Regions from separate parts of the Brevibacillus nigriterrae genome, predicted to be linked through region 1. Evidence: riboswitches for the same ligand, from Rfam matches in the RefSeq annotation. Region 1 holds a riboswitch; the other holds the start of a gene.
The links. Region 1 has a riboswitch for FMN ahead of ACPW7N_RS10060 (hypothetical protein). Riboswitches for the same ligand answer to the same signal wherever they lie in the genome.

Region 1 (8,115 bases):
AAATATCAACCTGATAATTCAAGCCATGTTCTTCTGCTAAACGTACAAAGTGCTTGCGCAACTCGTAATGATACGGGCCAGATGAATCTTTCGCACAAATAGAAACACAATATTCATCCGTTGTTTGCCCATCCCCGATTGCACCCATGTCAACAGCTACATACTCCACTACTTGCGAAGGAATATTCGAGTTTCCGCCATACCCGATTTCTTCATTATTACTAATTAGAAAATGGGTGGTGTATGGTAAAGTTGTCGCTGTATCCTTCAGATGTTGAATAATACCGAACAAAATGGCAACACTTGCCTTGTCATCCAGATGGCGGGACTTGATAAAACCACTCTCTGTAACAGTCACTCGTGGATCAAAGGAAACGAAGTCACCTACACGAATGCCCAGTGCAAGTACGTCTTCTTTGGAGGTTACCTTCTCATCGAGACGAACTTCCATCAGATTTTCTGTACGCTCCATCTTCTCTGCTTCACGTCCATATACATGAACTGAAGCTTTGGTCGTAAGAATCGTGCCTGTATAAATTCGTCCGTCCCCTGCTTCAATCTGGCAGTATTCACCCTCAACTGCATTCCAACTAAAACCGCCAATCAACGCCAGTTTCAGTCTGCCGCTAGGCTTGATCTCTTTGACCATCGCACCCAATGTATCTACGTGCGCTGTTAGCAAACGATGTTTCTCATCATCCGCTCCAGGAATAGTGGCGATGATTGCACCTTTTTTCGCACGAGTGAATTGTACTCCCAAGCGCTCGAGTTCCTGAGCAATCCAGCCCATAATTTTTTCCGTATTACCAGAAGGACTTGGTATGTTAGCCAGTGTACAAAACGTTTGAATCATCGTATCAATTGGTAATCGACTCATTGCAACTCTCCCTTTCGTTATTCATCGTATCTATTTCTGCTTGTGTTCTTTTATGTATTCGAGTATTTCCTGCACATGACCCTTTACCTTGACTTTCGGCCAAATCCGTGCAATCTTTCCTTCCTCATCAATCAGGAACGTGGCACGTTCAATCCCCATATACTCTCTGCCGTACATTTTTTTGAGCACCCAAACCCCGTACTCCTCCGCCACTTTGTGATCGGTATCTGCCAAGAGCGGGAAGGGCAGTTCATGCTTTAGCGTAAATCGATCATGCAACTTCACTTCATCAGGACTGATACCTATGACGACTGTGTTATATTTACCAAAATCCGAGTGAAAATCACGAAAATCGCACGCTTCTGTTGTACAACCAGGTGTTAAATCTTTAGGGTAGAAATACAGGACGACATTTTTTCCCCGCAAATCATGAAGTGAAATCGTCTGATGATTACTTGCTTCCAATGTAAAATCGGGTGCATCTTGTCCGATAGAGATCATCTGCTTCCCCTTCCTTACTGTAAGTAGAGTCTGTATTATTTTAACAAAAGAAATCATCCTATGAAAGAATCAAACCTTGTCCATTGCGCATCCTTCAATTAAGAGATACAATATAATAATGTAAATTAAAATTATAAAGAAATATTAAATGATGCTAGTAGAATCTGGACGGTGAAATCGTTAATGAGAGAGTTTTACGATGTGACAGACCCGGAAGCGCTTAAATGCCTGGCGATCCCTGAGCGTGTGAAAATCCTTGAATTGTTTGAAGATCTCGAACCACGTACAGCAAAACAAATTGCAACTGAGCTTGGTGAAAATGCTGCCCGCTTACATTACCATGTGAAAGAACTGGTTCGTGTGGGTTTGCTTGAACAAGTTGATACTCGTGTAAAAGGTTCGATTGTTGAAAAATATTACCAACCAATTGCCAAAGTGATCACGGTAAACCTGCGTGTCATGATTGAAGAGAATGCGCAGCAATTGGGCGATGTGATGTTCTCACCGATTCGCACTACTGAAAAAGACCTCATGCGTACACTGAATCACTTTGTTGCAAGTGATGTGGATATGCGTAAAGAATACCAGGATACGTTTGCCTATAATGTAACTGAAGTATTTTTGACTAAGGAAGAGCGCAATACCTTTGTTAGCGAATATAATGCGCTTATCCGTAAATACAAAGATCTTAAAAGTACGACCGACCGTCGTAAATTCAAGATTTTAAACATGCTCTTCCCTCTCTCCGCTCCAGATCCGACTGATGATGCTGATGAGCCATTCATTGATGCAGATGAACTGTAAATTAACAGTATAAACAAAAGGAGCATTCCGCTTGGATGCTCCTTTTATTCGTTTTATACACTCATCCGAAGACGTGGTGATAACTTCACATAAATCAGATAGGCAACAATGGCCACCGCAATACCCTTAATCATATTAAATGGAGCAATCCCTTTGATGATCAATGACCACAAGCTGCTCATTTGGAAGGTTTGAAGCAGGGCATCAACCGGCATGGAGTACAAAGCAGCATAAGCCGGAATCAAAACGAAGTAATTCGCAATCGACATGATCACTGTCATCAGTATAGTACCCACCGACAACCCCACTGCAAAGCCAAGTTTGTTGTTTATCATCCGTTGAATCATAATCGCTACGGAAATATAACTGGCTCCAGCAATAAAATTCGCAATTTCCCCAACTAACAAACCATCTGTATTTTTCAACAACAAATGCAATATATTCTTGATCAGTTCAATCATTATGCCCGCTACTGGACCAAACATCAGACCACCAATTAACCCTGGCAAGGTACTGAAATCAAGCTTCAAAAAGGTGGGGATCAATGGCAGCGGAAATTCAAGATACTGAAGAATGAAGGCAACCGCTGCAAAAAGCGGAATGGCTACCAACTTTCTCGTTTTTGCCAATTGACCTACATGTTGTGTTTGTTGCATGTGACCATCTCCTCTTATTGTTTTCCCTTCTTTTGAGGAATGGCAACAGTTTGACGCCACGACCTTCCGCCAACAAACAACAAGCCCCCGAAGCTAAGTAACTTCGAGGGCATCGCAGTAGCTAGACGAGACCTATGCAAAACGATACGAGAAACCAAAGACACTTCATAGAAATGAAGAGCCCCTTCGCTTCTGCCAGTCGCATAAGCAAACAAGCACGTGAACAAACGTACTGTCGTCATCCTTCTCCCATCCAGACTGTACTGTCGGCTCTGGATTCTCACCAGATCCTGCACTCTTACCCATCGAAAGGCTTGAGGCTCGCGGGCTTACACTTTTGTGATCACCGCCGGTCGGGAATTACACCCTGCCCTGAAGGAATATGTGATTTTCACGTGGCTATTATACTAGGAAAAGAACAACCTTGACAATACTATTCTTTCTCAAGCGTCAGGAACCCGCTCCACGATACTTTTTCACTCCCCAGTTCCAGATCATGATTCCCAGCGAAAAGAAGATAATCCCCATGACCGGAGTGAGCATCGTGTAGGTGTACCAGGTTTCTTTACGAAGAAAGTAGGCCGATGGATAAAAGCCTACGAACGCAAATGGCAGAATCCATTTCAGAATAAACTGGATCACATTGTTGTACACGTTGATTGGATAGCGTCCATAGTTTTGGATATTCCAGATCATCGGAGCGATTCCCGTTCTCGAGTCAGAAAAGAAACTGACAGCTGCAATCGCCGTATAGACACCTGCGTAGATGAAAACGGCACTGATCACCAAAACAATAAACACGAGAACATCGTACCAGACAAACTCCAGATCCAACTGAACAGCTGCATAACCCATAATAATCATCCCTGTAATGACACCGAATATCCGGTCAGGGGCAATCGATTCCAAACAAATCTGCACCAGATTATGTACTGGGCGGGTTAGCACCCGATCCATCTCTCCACGGATGATATATCGTTCGTTAAAGTCCCAGAACCCAAAAAACATCGTAAACAGAGCGTAGGGAATCAGGAAAAAACCGTAAATAAAAATAATCTCGTCACGAGTCCAGTCTTTCAATGTGGAGACGTGCTGGAATACAACCAGAATAAAAATCAGGTTAATCACTTCAAAGACAAGATTTGAAATCAACTCACCGACAAAATCCATCCGGTAGGTTAATCGTCCTTTAAAATACTGACTGAGATACTGACTAAATAACACATAGGTTTGTCTCATCAGATTACCCTCCTTGCACGACGAGCTTGTATCTCGCACGACGCCACAGAATTGTAATCGGCAACAACAGAAGAAGGACCCACATCACTTGCAGCCCGATCACTTCCCACGCTTTATCTGCACCAATCGCCCCTGCAAAAATCATACTGGGGTAATAGTTAATCGCCTGGAAAGGAAGAAAGTGCAGAATCGATTGTGCCCACAAAGGGAAAAAGCTGATCGGCAGGATTAATCCGGACAACAGGTCCGATACAACGCGCTTCGCCCGCATCATCCCTTCATTTTTCAGGAAGAAAAAGGTTAGCACACCTGTCAGTAAATTAATCTGTGTATTGATTACGAATGCCATCATCAAACTTAGCAAATAGATTCCCCACGTCTGTAGTGAGGACGGGAAATGAACCGGAATAAACAGGCTGACGAGAAAAATCCCCGGTGCGGCAAAAAACAGGAAACGAAAGATCCCTTCCCCCAATGCTTGCGCCGTCTTCACAGACAAATAGTTGTAAGGACGGATCATCTCGATGGCTACCTTTCCTTCCCTCACTTCCTGGGCGATCTCCTGGTCAATATTATTGAAATAAAAAGCTCGGGACATCCAGGCAATCGCAACGTAAGCCGTCATTTGAATCGAAGTCATTCCAGCCAAATTCTGTTGCTCGCCGTAAATAGCTCCCCACAAGAAGTAATAAGCGCCAATGTTGATCCCATAAATAATGATTCCACTGTAATAGTTTACTCGATAGGCCAACATCGTCAGGAAACGAATTCGTATTAGCTCTGCGTATAACTTACCCATAGCTCGCAACCCCATTATCCGTACTGTAAATGTTGCGAACGATATCCTCGGTGCTTGATTCCATAATTTTGACGTCACTTACTTCCAACGCCGTCATCACCGTAGAAAGAAGAAACGGAAGCATTTCCTGACTTCGCTTCAGCACAACTCGAATGGCATATTCATTCTCCACTTCCAGCTCACAGGGCAAATCAGTAAGAACAACACGCAGTTGATCGAGGGAAATCTTGCGTTTGAACTGAAAAACGACCTCTGTCCCTCCGCCCCACTTCTCCTTCAAGTCTGTGAGCTGCCCGTCAAAGATAAGTTTGCCTTGGTCCATTACAAGCACTCGTTTACAAAGCGCTTCAATATCTGACACATCATGCGTGGTAAGCAGAATGGTCATTTTCTCCGTTTCATTTAAGTTCTTGAGGAATTCACGAATCTTTTGTTTCACCAAAACATCCAGACCAACTGTCGGTTCATCCAAAAACAACAAGGCAGGCTTATGAATCAGTGAAGCTGCAATTTCACACCGCATCCGTTGACCCAAACTGAGCTTGCGTACCGGTTGATTGATAAATGAACCAATGTCCAACTCTTCAATTAAGCGGTCGAGCCACAGTTTACCCGCCGTCTCTTCCATTTGATACACATGACGAAGCAAACGGAACGACTCCATCGGCGATAAATCCCACCATAGTTGTGAGCGCTGACCAAATACAACCCCGATAGATTTCACGTATTTCTCCCGTTCCTTGAAAGGAACATAGCCGTTAATTTGAATCTCCCCATCTGATGGAGTCAAAATGCCCGTAAGCATTTTGATTGTCGTCGATTTCCCAGCCCCATTCTCACCAATCAAGGCAAACATTTCGCCAGGCTCTACATCAAACGAAACACCATCTACTGCTCGAACCGTTTTATATTCACGATTAAACAAGTCTCGAAATGCTCCTGCAAGACCCGATCTCGCCTGATGGATGCGGAATACTTTCTGCAATCCTTTCACATGGATCATGACTGCACGTCCTCACTATATAAAAATTAAGTAACTTTACACTTGTAAGTGTATATTAGTATCCCATATTTTTGCAAAGCCCAAAATGCAAAACTCCCACATCATCAGGTGTGTTATCATAAGATTTGACTGTTCATCGATTGTATCAACGCAAGCCAGTAAAGAAGAAAGAGAGGAATACATAATGAATCGCGAAAAATCTCAACAATTATTTGAACAAGCTACCGGAGTCATTGTCGGTGGAGTAAATAGCCCTTCCCGTTCATTCAAGGCAGTTGGCGGAGGCGCTCCGGTTGTCATGGAGAGAGCAAAAGGCGCTTATTTCTGGGATGTAGACGGAAACCGATATATCGATTATTTGGCTGCTTACGGCCCTATCATTACAGGGCATGCTCATCCGCACATTACACAAGCAATCACCCGAGCAGCAGAGAATGGCACCCTCTACGGCACACCTACTCCTTGGGAAATTGACTTTGCTCACATGATCCGGGAAGCGATTCCCTCGATGGAGCTGATTCGCTTCAACAACTCCGGGACGGAATCTGTCATGACCTGCATCCGTGTCGCCAGGGCCTATACAGGCAGAACCAAAATTATGAAGTTCGCCGGATGCTATCACGGACATTCTGACCTAGTACTCGTCGCAGCAGGCTCCGGCCCATCTACTTTAGGTATTCCCGATAGCGCAGGAATTCCCCAAAGTATTGCAAATGAAGTAATTACCATCCCATTCAACGATCCTGACGCCTTCACGGATGCGATCAGTAAATGGGGAAATGAAACAGCAGCCATTTTAGTAGAACCAATTGTCGGCAACTTCGGAATTGTAATGCCACAGCCGGGCTTTTTGGAGCATGTATCCAAACTGGCGAAGGAACATGGCACCTTAGTAATTTATGATGAAGTAATCACGGCATTCCGTTTCTGTTATGGCGGCGCACAAAATCTGCTTGGCATGGATCCCGATTTAACAGCGTTAGGCAAGATCATTGGCGGCGGACTTCCGATCGGCGCATACGGCGGTAAGCGGGAAATCATGGAACAGGTGGCTCCGCTGGGACCTGCGTATCAAGCAGGAACGATGGCTGGTAATCCTGCATCAATCTCGGCAGGAATCGCTTGCCTGGAGGTGCTGAAACAACCAGGTGTATATGAAGAATTGGATCGATTGGGCGGTATTCTGGAGAATGGAATCCGAGAGGCTGCGGACCGCCACCATATTACCATTCAAATTAACCGTGTAAAAGGAGCACTTGCCGTTTATTTCACGGATCAACCGGTGACGGATTATGAAGGGGCACAGAATGCAGATGGTGAACAATTTGCACGCTTCTTCCGTCTTCTGTTGGACGAAGGCATTTGCCTTGCACCATCCAAATACGAAGCATGGTTCGTCACAACTGCACACACCGAAGAGGACATCAGAGAAACCATCGCCGCAGTGGACCGTTCCTTTGCTAAATTAAACCGATAAGATCATTTCTGTTGTTGGACATACTACTTGTGACTTCGAAAACTCGGGCGGTGAACGCCTGTAATAGGAGGTACATATGTCCAAAGGCGAAAAGTCTTTTCCACAAGCTCCTGAAAAAACAATTCAAGACCCAAAAATGGGCTCAAAAATGATGGAGGTCACAGGTTTCCAGAAGCCCCGCCTGACCGAGCATCATAAACCACAGGAAAGCAAATGACCATCTGTGGAATAAACATGCAATCACAACTTGAACACCCTTCGCTTCATGAAGGGTGTTTTCTATTATTATCGCTTTATTTCCATTTATCGCTTTCACGTGATAACAAGCTACACGATGTATACCGTATTCATTTTATGGATAAAACGGAATTTTCATTCTCTTCTGCACATGTAGAAATAGCCGTACGTTCTTTTCAGTAAATATTGTTTTATCAACAAAATCCGAATGAAATTTTCATTTTTAAAAACAAAATTCGTCATTCGCCTATATTTCTCACGGAAGAGAATAAAATATTTTTCGCATAAAAACGCTTACATTCGTATAATTAACCACAAGCATTCTTGTTTAGCCCCTTTATTCATGTTATTCTTATGGTACTTTTACTGGAAAGGACTAAAGTGTGCGTCCAGTGGATCTTTCATGAAGGAGGTGGAGGGTCAGTCTATCTGACCAAACAATGGAGAGAAAAGAGAAAAGAGAAATCATTGAGCAATTCCAAGGTTATCAAGCGATTGAACATGATAGCTGTGGAATTATCT
Region 2 (8,115 bases), on a different contig from region 1:
GGGCTATTGTCCAAAGCAGAATCGAGCAAGTCGTCTATGGAGCACCTGATCCAAAAGCAGGGTGTGCAGGTACACTGATGAATCTTTTGGATGAGCAACGCTTTAACCATCAGGTTCCGGTTTTGCCCGGAGTGCTGGAAGAAGAATGCGGGAATTTGTTGCGGGATTTTTTCCGAAGTTTGCGTAAGAAGTGAAGTAACAATCGTCATAAAAAAGAAAAAGGATAGCCACCCGTGGGCTATCCTTTTGTTGCACCGTTACGCAAGCTTTCCAGCTCGTCTTCCGTTAATTCACGGTATTCGCCTAGTCCAAGTGATTCATCCAGATGAAGCGACCCCATACGAAGGCGTTTCAGATAGATTACTTCTAAATCATAGGCAGCAAACATGCGTTTTACCTGATGGAATTTGCCTTCCATGATGGTTACACGTATTTCCGAGATCGGGCCAGAAGAGAGAATCTCAAGGCGTGCTGGCAATGTCTTGTACTCATCATCCAAAACGACACCTTCAGCAAAATAACGAATGTGCTCTTCCGTCACAACCCCGTTAATCCGGGCGAAGTATTCTTTATCTACTTTTTTCTTGGGCGAAAGCAGACTGTGCGATAGCTGCCCATCGTTGGTGAGAAGGAGAAGACCTTCTGTATCGATATCGAGGCGCCCGACAGGATGTACTTTGATTGCCCATTCAGTCGGTAACAGATCGACAACTGTTTGATGTCTGGGATCTTCTGTTGCTGAGATGACACCAGGTGGTTTATTTAACATGACATAAACCCAGCGTTTGAAATTAAGTGGTTCACCATCGACAACAATGGTTTGTTCTTCAGGGATTACGTGCATTCCCGGGTCTGTTGCCACTTCACCGTCAACTTCAATAATTCGTAGTTTCACCAGTTGCTTTACTTCTTTACGAGTGCCCAGCCCCATACTGGCTAGGACTTTATCTAATCGTTCACGTTTCATTGATTCGATTTCCTCACTTTACCTGCATCATATGTTTAATATTGTCCTATTGGATGGTGAAATGCAAGGATGTGTTAGGAAGAAGCCTGATTTACTTTGCCTTGATTTTTCATTTTGCCCAATATCAGTACACCAGCTACAATGGCAATCGTTAATCCCCACTTGAGCAGAGGATTTTCTACGAAGAAACCTTTTAGGAACGGCTCGTCTACGATCATTTTGGTCGCTGTCCAAGCGAGAACGGCTGAACCAATATAGATAATCGAAGGGTAACGCTCCACCCATTTCAGGATTAACGTACTTCCCCAAACTACAATCGGCACACTGATTAAAAGTCCCAACACCACCAGCAAGAAGCTGCCATGTGCTGCGCCGGCAACAGCAAGCACATTATCCAATCCCATAACGGTGTCTGCAATAATAATCGTTTTAACGGCACCCCACAGATTTTGTCCCGCTTGCAAATTGCTGTGATCTTTTTCTTCAACGAGAAGCTTATAGGCAATCCAGATGAGCATCAAGCCTCCGAAGAGCAACAGACCGGGAATTTTCAATAACCATACGACGGCAAGAGTTAAAAGTGAACGAATGGCAATGGCTCCAAGAGTACCCCAAAAAATAACCTTTTTTTGCTGATCTTTCGGCAGGTTTCGTGCGGCTAGGCCGATTACGATGGCATTATCTCCAGCTAAAACCAGGTCAATGACAACGATAGCAAGCAATGCAGACCAGAAATCGGGTGTAAATAGGAAATCCATGAAGAACACTCCTTTGCTTTTCATATTCAATATTTGCGTAAAGCCCCTTCTTTATGAAAAAGAAGCTTTACAGTGGGTACATCAAGCAAAGGTCTTGCAAACAACCTGAGGTTGCCAATAAAACCGGGGAAGAATTCCCGTATTGACGGCTTTACTGTAGCTGCTACTCCCCTTTGTAAAAAAGAACGGAAGCGGATGGTTACGTCGTGATGAGTTGATACTTGTCTTTCAAGCTTTGTGGTGCTGTCTTAACGATTTGTTGCAGAATAAACGTGAGAACCATGACATCGTCCAGAATGCCAAAGAACATCAGGAAATCCGGGATGGCATCAAAGGGAAACAGGGCGTATCCGACAAGCAGCAAAACGGAAAACAGCTTCTTTGGCAAGGGTACCTCTCGAGATGAGAAGAAATCCAGCAGGAACGGAACAAATCGTCTAATGTTCAGAATGAATTTTACTCTTCGAAAAAATCGAACCATCCATGTCTCCTCCTTGCAATAAAAAATGACCCTTACCAGTGCGGTAAAGGTCATCATAAAAATAAATACCTCTACCAGTCTCTCGGTAAAGGTCTCGCTAACAACGTGTGTTGCCAACAAAGCCGAGGGGGACACCCTGGAATGACGACTTTGCTGTACAGCTACTCCCCTTTAGAAGGAAGATATTAAGATTTATTTATATGATAAGTGGGAATAATGCAGTTAGTCAATACCTAAATGTGTAAAAGAAAACTATAATTTTTCCTTCTTTGTATGCTATACTTGCCCTAATTGAAAAGCAACCTTCAGGGCAGGGTGAAATTCCTGACCGGCGGTGATGACGTAAGTCTAAGCCCGCGACTCACCACTCGGGATCAAAGTGTGGTGACTGACTTGGTGTGAATCCAAGGCCGACGGTATAGTCCGGATGGGAGAAGGTATTTGTAGCTGTTTTCCTTTTTTAAACGAAAAGGTGAAACAGCTTGTTCCCGTATGCCCTAATTCACATTAGGGCATTTTTCTTTTTCTGAAGAGAAGGTGCAATTCAATACAAGAACCACCATGTCATAAAGAAAGGAGGACGAATAGTTGAGAGATGCAGACTTTATGAGGACGGCAATCGAACTGGCGAAAAGCACAACGGGTCAAACTAGCCCCAATCCCATGGTAGGAGCAATTGTTGTAAAAGATGGCGCGATCGTTGGAGTGGGAGCTCATCTCAAAGCAGGAGAACCACATGCAGAAGTACACGCCTTACGTATGGCTGGAGAAAAGGCGCAAGGTGCTACGATTTATGTCACCCTTGAGCCATGCAGTCATCATGGGAGAACACCTCCATGCGTAGAAGCGATCATCCGTGCAGGGATATCCCAGGTGGTTGTGGCAACAGTTGATCCCAATCCGCAGGTGGCAGGACGGGGCGTAAAGATGCTGCAGGAGGCGGGTCTGGACGTGAGAGTAGGCGTGCTGGAGGCGGAGGCACACGAATTGAACGAGGTATTCTTTCACTACATCACGACGGGAAAGCCTTTCGTCACAGTGAAAACAGCGAGTACACTCGACGGGAAAATTGCAACGGGAAGCGGGAATAGCAAGTGGATTACCGGGGAACAGGCGAGAGAAGAAGTCCATCTCATGAGACACCGTCATGACGCCATTTTGGTCGGTGTAGGTACGGTGATTCAGGATAATCCTGCGCTTACAGCCAGAGTAAACGAGCAAGGAAGACAACCGGTTCGCGTCATCCTTGATACGCATCTGCGTATTCCGATGACAGCAAGGGTAATCACAAATAGTGAAGCTCCTACATGGATTATTACTTCAAAAAATGCTTCACCTGAACGAATCACGGCGCTAACTTCCGGGCACGTACATGTGATTGTACTGGACAGTGAGGCCGTAACGATTCAAGCGGTTCTACAAGTATTAGGGGAAAACGGCATTACTTCGCTTTTTGTAGAAGGTGGCAGTGCTGTAAATGGATCGTTTCTTCAAGAAAAGGCGATCAATAAAGTAATCAGCTATCTTTCCATGAAGCTAGTCGGTGGAGCACTTGCTCCTACAGCTTTTGGCGGGGAAGGCTATACAACGATGAATGAAGCGGTCAGGTTAAACAAGGTGACCGTTGAGCAGGTTAGTGAAATGGATTGGCGGGTTTCCGGGTACCCTGTTTGGGACAATGACGTGCTGTAATTGCGCAAGAGGAAGTGAAGGGTATGTTTACAGGAATTATCGAGGAAGTTGGCTGGATCGAAAGAGTCGAAGGAGGGTCACAGGCAGTCAAGCTTACCGTAAGGGGCAAGAAGGTGCTCGAAGGGGTTAGTCTCGGGGACAGTATTGCTGTTAACGGCGTTTGTTTGACTGTTACAAGGTTTACCGGGACATCGTTTGTTGTCGATGTAATGCCAGAGACACTTCGCAAAACCAGTTTGAGTCGGGTACGACCGGGAATACCTGTCAACCTGGAGCGGGCCATGGCTTTGGGAGATCGCTTTGGCGGGCATATCGTATCTGGGCACGTGGACGGAATTGGTACGATTTTTTCTCGCCAATCGTATGGCAATGCGATACTTTTCCGAATTACGGCTTTGCGAGAACAACTAAAATACATGGTCCCCAAAGGGTCGATCACAATTGATGGAATCAGCCTGACCATTATCGATGTAACAGAAGAAGATTTTACGATTTCCATTATCCCGCACACCCTTGAGCATACAAACTTACGGATTAAGCAGCCAGGGGATATTGTGAATCTTGAGAACGATATGTTAGCGAAATATGTTGAACGGTTACTCACGTGGCAGACGGATGACAGACAGCAGGCAGGGGACAAAGCGCATCTCGGCCTGGAATACCTAAAGGAACACGGGTTTGCCTAAAGGGTAGGAAGTTCAAAAAGGCCGGAGACTCCAGGAGGAAGCTGATGTTACATTCAATCGAAGAAGCACTAGCTGATTTGCGAAATGGGAAAGCAGTAATAGTTGTAGACGATGAAGATCGTGAAAATGAAGGGGATTTTGTCTGCATGGCAGAAGCGGCTACTCCCGAAATGATCAACTTCATGGTTACGCATGGGAGAGGTCTCGTGTGTGTGCCAATCTCAGAAGAGCGGGCAGAATCATTAGGGCTCAAACCAATGGTAGCCAATAACACGGATAAGCAAGGAACGGCATTTACCGAATCAATCGATGAAATATCTACACATACAGGTATCTCATCCTTTGAACGTTCACGCACGATTCTGGCGATGATTGACCTGGCGAAAGGAGCTTCTGACTTTCGAAGACCCGGTCACATTTTCCCGCTTGTTGCCAAAAAAGGCGGGGTATTGCGAAGAGCAGGTCACACGGAGGCAGCAGTTGACCTGGCACGATTGGCAGGAGGATTTCCGGCGGGAGTTATTTGTGAAATCTTGAATGAGGATGGGACGATGGCTCGATTGCCCCAGTTAGCTGAAATTGCCCAGCGCTTTGATCTCAAGCTGATTTCCATTGAGCAGTTAATCCAGTACCGAACCCAAAAAGAGAGTTTGGTTACAAGAGAAGTAGACGTCCAGTTGCCAACCGAGCATGGGGATTTCAGAATCGTCGCCTTCACCAATGAAGTGGACAACAAGGAACATGTTGCTCTGGTCAAGGGAGATATCACTACGGGTGAGCCTGTTCTGGTTCGGGTACATTCGGAATGTTTAACAGGAGATGTATTTGGATCATACCGTTGCGATTGTGGCCCGCAATTACATGCTGCGCTCAGGCAAATTGAGCAAGAGGGCAGAGGAATTCTGTTGTACATGCGCCAAGAGGGGCGTGGGATCGGGTTGATTAACAAGCTTCGGGCTTATCAATTGCAAGAACAAGGAATGGACACGGTCGAAGCCAATGAAAAACTGGGCTATCCGGCTGACTTGCGTGATTACGGGATAGGTGCGCAAATCCTTAAAAATTTGGGGGTAAGCCAAATCAGGCTAATGACGAACAATCCTCGCAAATTGAGAGGACTCAAAGGCTATGGATTAGAGGTAGTCGATCGAATTCCGATTGAAATAGCAGCACACCGTCACAATCAGCAATATTTACGCACGAAACACGAAAAACTGGGACATCTATTACAGATGATTAAGGAGTGAAGTATTCGATGAAAACATATGAGGGATATTTAGTCGGAACCGGATTGCGAATGGGGATTGTTGCTGGTCGATTCAATGAGTTCATTGTAAGCAAACTGGTAGGCGGGGCGACTGATGCGTTGAAACGGCACGGGGTTAACGAAGAAGATATCGAAATTGCCTGGGTACCGGGTGCATTCGAAATTCCGTTGATCGCACAAAAGATGGCAGAGTCAGGAAAATACGACGCTGTGATTACGCTTGGAGCGGTAATTCGAGGCTCTACTCCACATTTTGATTATGTCTGCAATGAGTGCGCAAAGGGTGTCGCATCGATTTCTTTGCGGACAGGCATCCCTACGATTTTCGGTGTTTTGACAACGGATAGCATCGAGCAGGCAATTGAACGGGCGGGAACCAAAGCTGGCAACAAAGGCTGGGAAGCGGCTACGGCGGCTATTGAAATGGCTTCTTTAAGTAAGCAATTCGCAAAGTAAGGATGTACCTCTAATCAGAACCATCTGGCAGGCAGTAAGCTTGTCAGGTGGTTTTGTCTATTTTGTGAACTTTATGAACTTAATTATGCTAATCGTCTTTATCCAACTTATGTTCGTAAACTATAAATTCTGAAAATTGGGTGATAAGATTCCTTCAAGAGAAAGTAAACGCTTTCAAAGGGGGAAGTTTCATGAAAAAGAATAAGTGGATTCTTGCATTAGCATCAGGTTTGTTAGCTGTAAGCTTGACTGCCTGTGGTGGCGGAGGAACGGCACCTGCAGGAGGGGGCAAAGATAGCGCTGCAAGTAAATATCCAGAGAAACCAATCATTGTAGTTGCACCATCTGGAGCAGGTGGCGGGTGGGATAAAACCGCACGTTCCTTTACCAAAGTTCTTTCAGAATCCAAAATTGTTGAGCAAACCATGACAGTCGAGAATAGACCGGGTGGCGGCGGAGCGGTATTCATGGCCGAATACGCAACACAGGACAAAAAGAATGATTACAAGCTTTTCGTAAGTTCTCCACCGATTCTGATCAATAATTTGAAGAAAGAAGGAAATAGCCCATACGGTTATCAAGATACGACTCCATTGGCACAGTTGACCAAAGATTACGGAGCAATCGTAGTAGCATCCGGTTCAAAATACGCTGATCTGAAGGCACTTATCGATGATTTGAAAGCTGATCCTACCAAAGTTACTTTTGCAGGTGGATCTGCACCGGGTTCCATGGACCATTTGGTTGCGGTACTGCCAGCATTTAAATCCGGAATCGACCCAAAATCCGTGAAGTATGTGTCTTATGATGGTGGTGGAGAGGCGATTGCTGCATTGCTCGGCGGCAACGCAGACGTAATCGCTACGGACGTATCCAGTGTGGGTGAATATCTGAAAGCAGGCAAAGTGAAAGTGCTGGCCGTTTCTGCAAAAGAAAGACTTCAAGGTAATTATAAAGACATTCCAACGATGAAAGAACAAGGGGTAGACGCTGACTTCACAATCTGGCGTGGTGTATTCGGTCCAAAGGAAATGTCAAAAGATGCAAATGCTTACTGGACAGAAAAAGTGAAAGCTCTCTCCGATAGTGATCAATGGGGTAAAGAGCTTCAAGCAAATGGTTGGGAGAAAGAATTCAAGAGCGGGGACGAATTCAAATCTTTCCTTGGCGAGCAAGAAAAATTGTTAAAAGAACTGCTGACCGCATTGAATATGGCGAAATAGTTATTTCGCTCCTGAGTAGGAGGGGAAGGGTCTGCTCTTCTCCTCTATTTACTCTCAGCAAAGGAGGTACAGAACGTGAGCAAGACATTTGATCGATTTGCAGCATTAGCTTTTTTGGCCATTGGTATAGCTTTTGCCATAGAAAGCCGAAATATTTCCGAAACTGCCTATGGCAGCAACGTTGGGCCCGATATTTTTCCGATGGGGCTTGGAGCTTTACTTGTCCTGTTAAGTATCAAACTTTTCACAGAAACATTGCGGTATAAAGATGCGAATAACAAAGGCAATGCCTTGGATTATAAAAGATTTGCCATCATTCTCGTCGCTGCTGTACTATATGGACTTTTTTTAGAGGATTTGGGCTATATCATCTCTACGTTCTTATTCTTGCTGGTTGGCTTTCAAACGATGGAAAAAGGAAAATGGATCTCAACCTTCATAATCTCGGGATTATTTGCAGGGGGAGTTTATTACGTATATGTTCACATTCTAGAAGGAACCTTACCCGGCTGGCCGGTCTGGCTAAGTTAAGGAGGAGGTCACAAGCATGAGTACAATGGGGTATTTACTTGATGGTTTCAGTGT

Region 2: another riboswitch for FMN. It lies ahead of ribD (bifunctional diaminohydroxyphosphoribosylaminopyrimidine deaminase/5-amino-6-(5-phosphoribosylamino)uracil reductase RibD); the one in region 1 lies ahead of ACPW7N_RS10060 (hypothetical protein).

The regions. Positions count from the first base shown of each region.
Region 1 is NZ_JBNCMT010000011.1:7,199-15,313, forward strand. It holds gene ACPW7N_RS10040 (M42 family metallopeptidase) at 1-877, opposite strand, end outside; gene bcp (thioredoxin-dependent thiol peroxidase) at 908-1,378, opposite strand; gene ACPW7N_RS10050 (helix-turn-helix domain-containing protein) at 1,562-2,182, shown strand; gene ACPW7N_RS10055 (ECF transporter S component) at 2,236-2,838, opposite strand; gene ACPW7N_RS10060 (hypothetical protein) at 2,853-3,080, opposite strand; FMN riboswitch at 3,076-3,222, opposite strand; gene ACPW7N_RS10065 (ABC transporter permease) at 3,289-4,077, opposite strand; gene ACPW7N_RS10070 (ABC transporter permease) at 4,082-4,876, opposite strand; gene ACPW7N_RS10075 (ABC transporter ATP-binding protein) at 4,869-5,879, opposite strand; gene ACPW7N_RS10080 (glutamate-1-semialdehyde 2,1-aminomutase) at 6,064-7,356, shown strand; gene ACPW7N_RS10085 (hypothetical protein) at 7,433-7,573, shown strand; gene ACPW7N_RS10090 (glutamate synthase-related protein) at 8,034-8,115, shown strand, end outside.
Region 2 is NZ_JBNCMT010000019.1:15,980-24,094, forward strand. It holds gene tadA (tRNA adenosine(34) deaminase TadA) at 1-194, shown strand, start outside; gene ACPW7N_RS14870 (pseudouridine synthase) at 239-967, opposite strand; gene ACPW7N_RS14875 (TerC family protein) at 1,042-1,725, opposite strand; gene ACPW7N_RS14880 (YkvA family protein) at 1,925-2,206, opposite strand; FMN riboswitch at 2,504-2,649, shown strand; gene ribD (bifunctional diaminohydroxyphosphoribosylaminopyrimidine deaminase/5-amino-6-(5-phosphoribosylamino)uracil reductase RibD) at 2,795-3,898, shown strand; gene ACPW7N_RS14890 (riboflavin synthase) at 3,922-4,584, shown strand; gene ACPW7N_RS14895 (bifunctional 3,4-dihydroxy-2-butanone-4-phosphate synthase/GTP cyclohydrolase II) at 4,629-5,831, shown strand; gene ribH (6,7-dimethyl-8-ribityllumazine synthase) at 5,840-6,307, shown strand; gene ACPW7N_RS14905 (Bug family tripartite tricarboxylate transporter substrate binding protein) at 6,499-7,530, shown strand; gene ACPW7N_RS14910 (tripartite tricarboxylate transporter TctB family protein) at 7,606-8,061, shown strand; gene ACPW7N_RS14915 (tripartite tricarboxylate transporter permease) at 8,078-8,115, shown strand, end outside.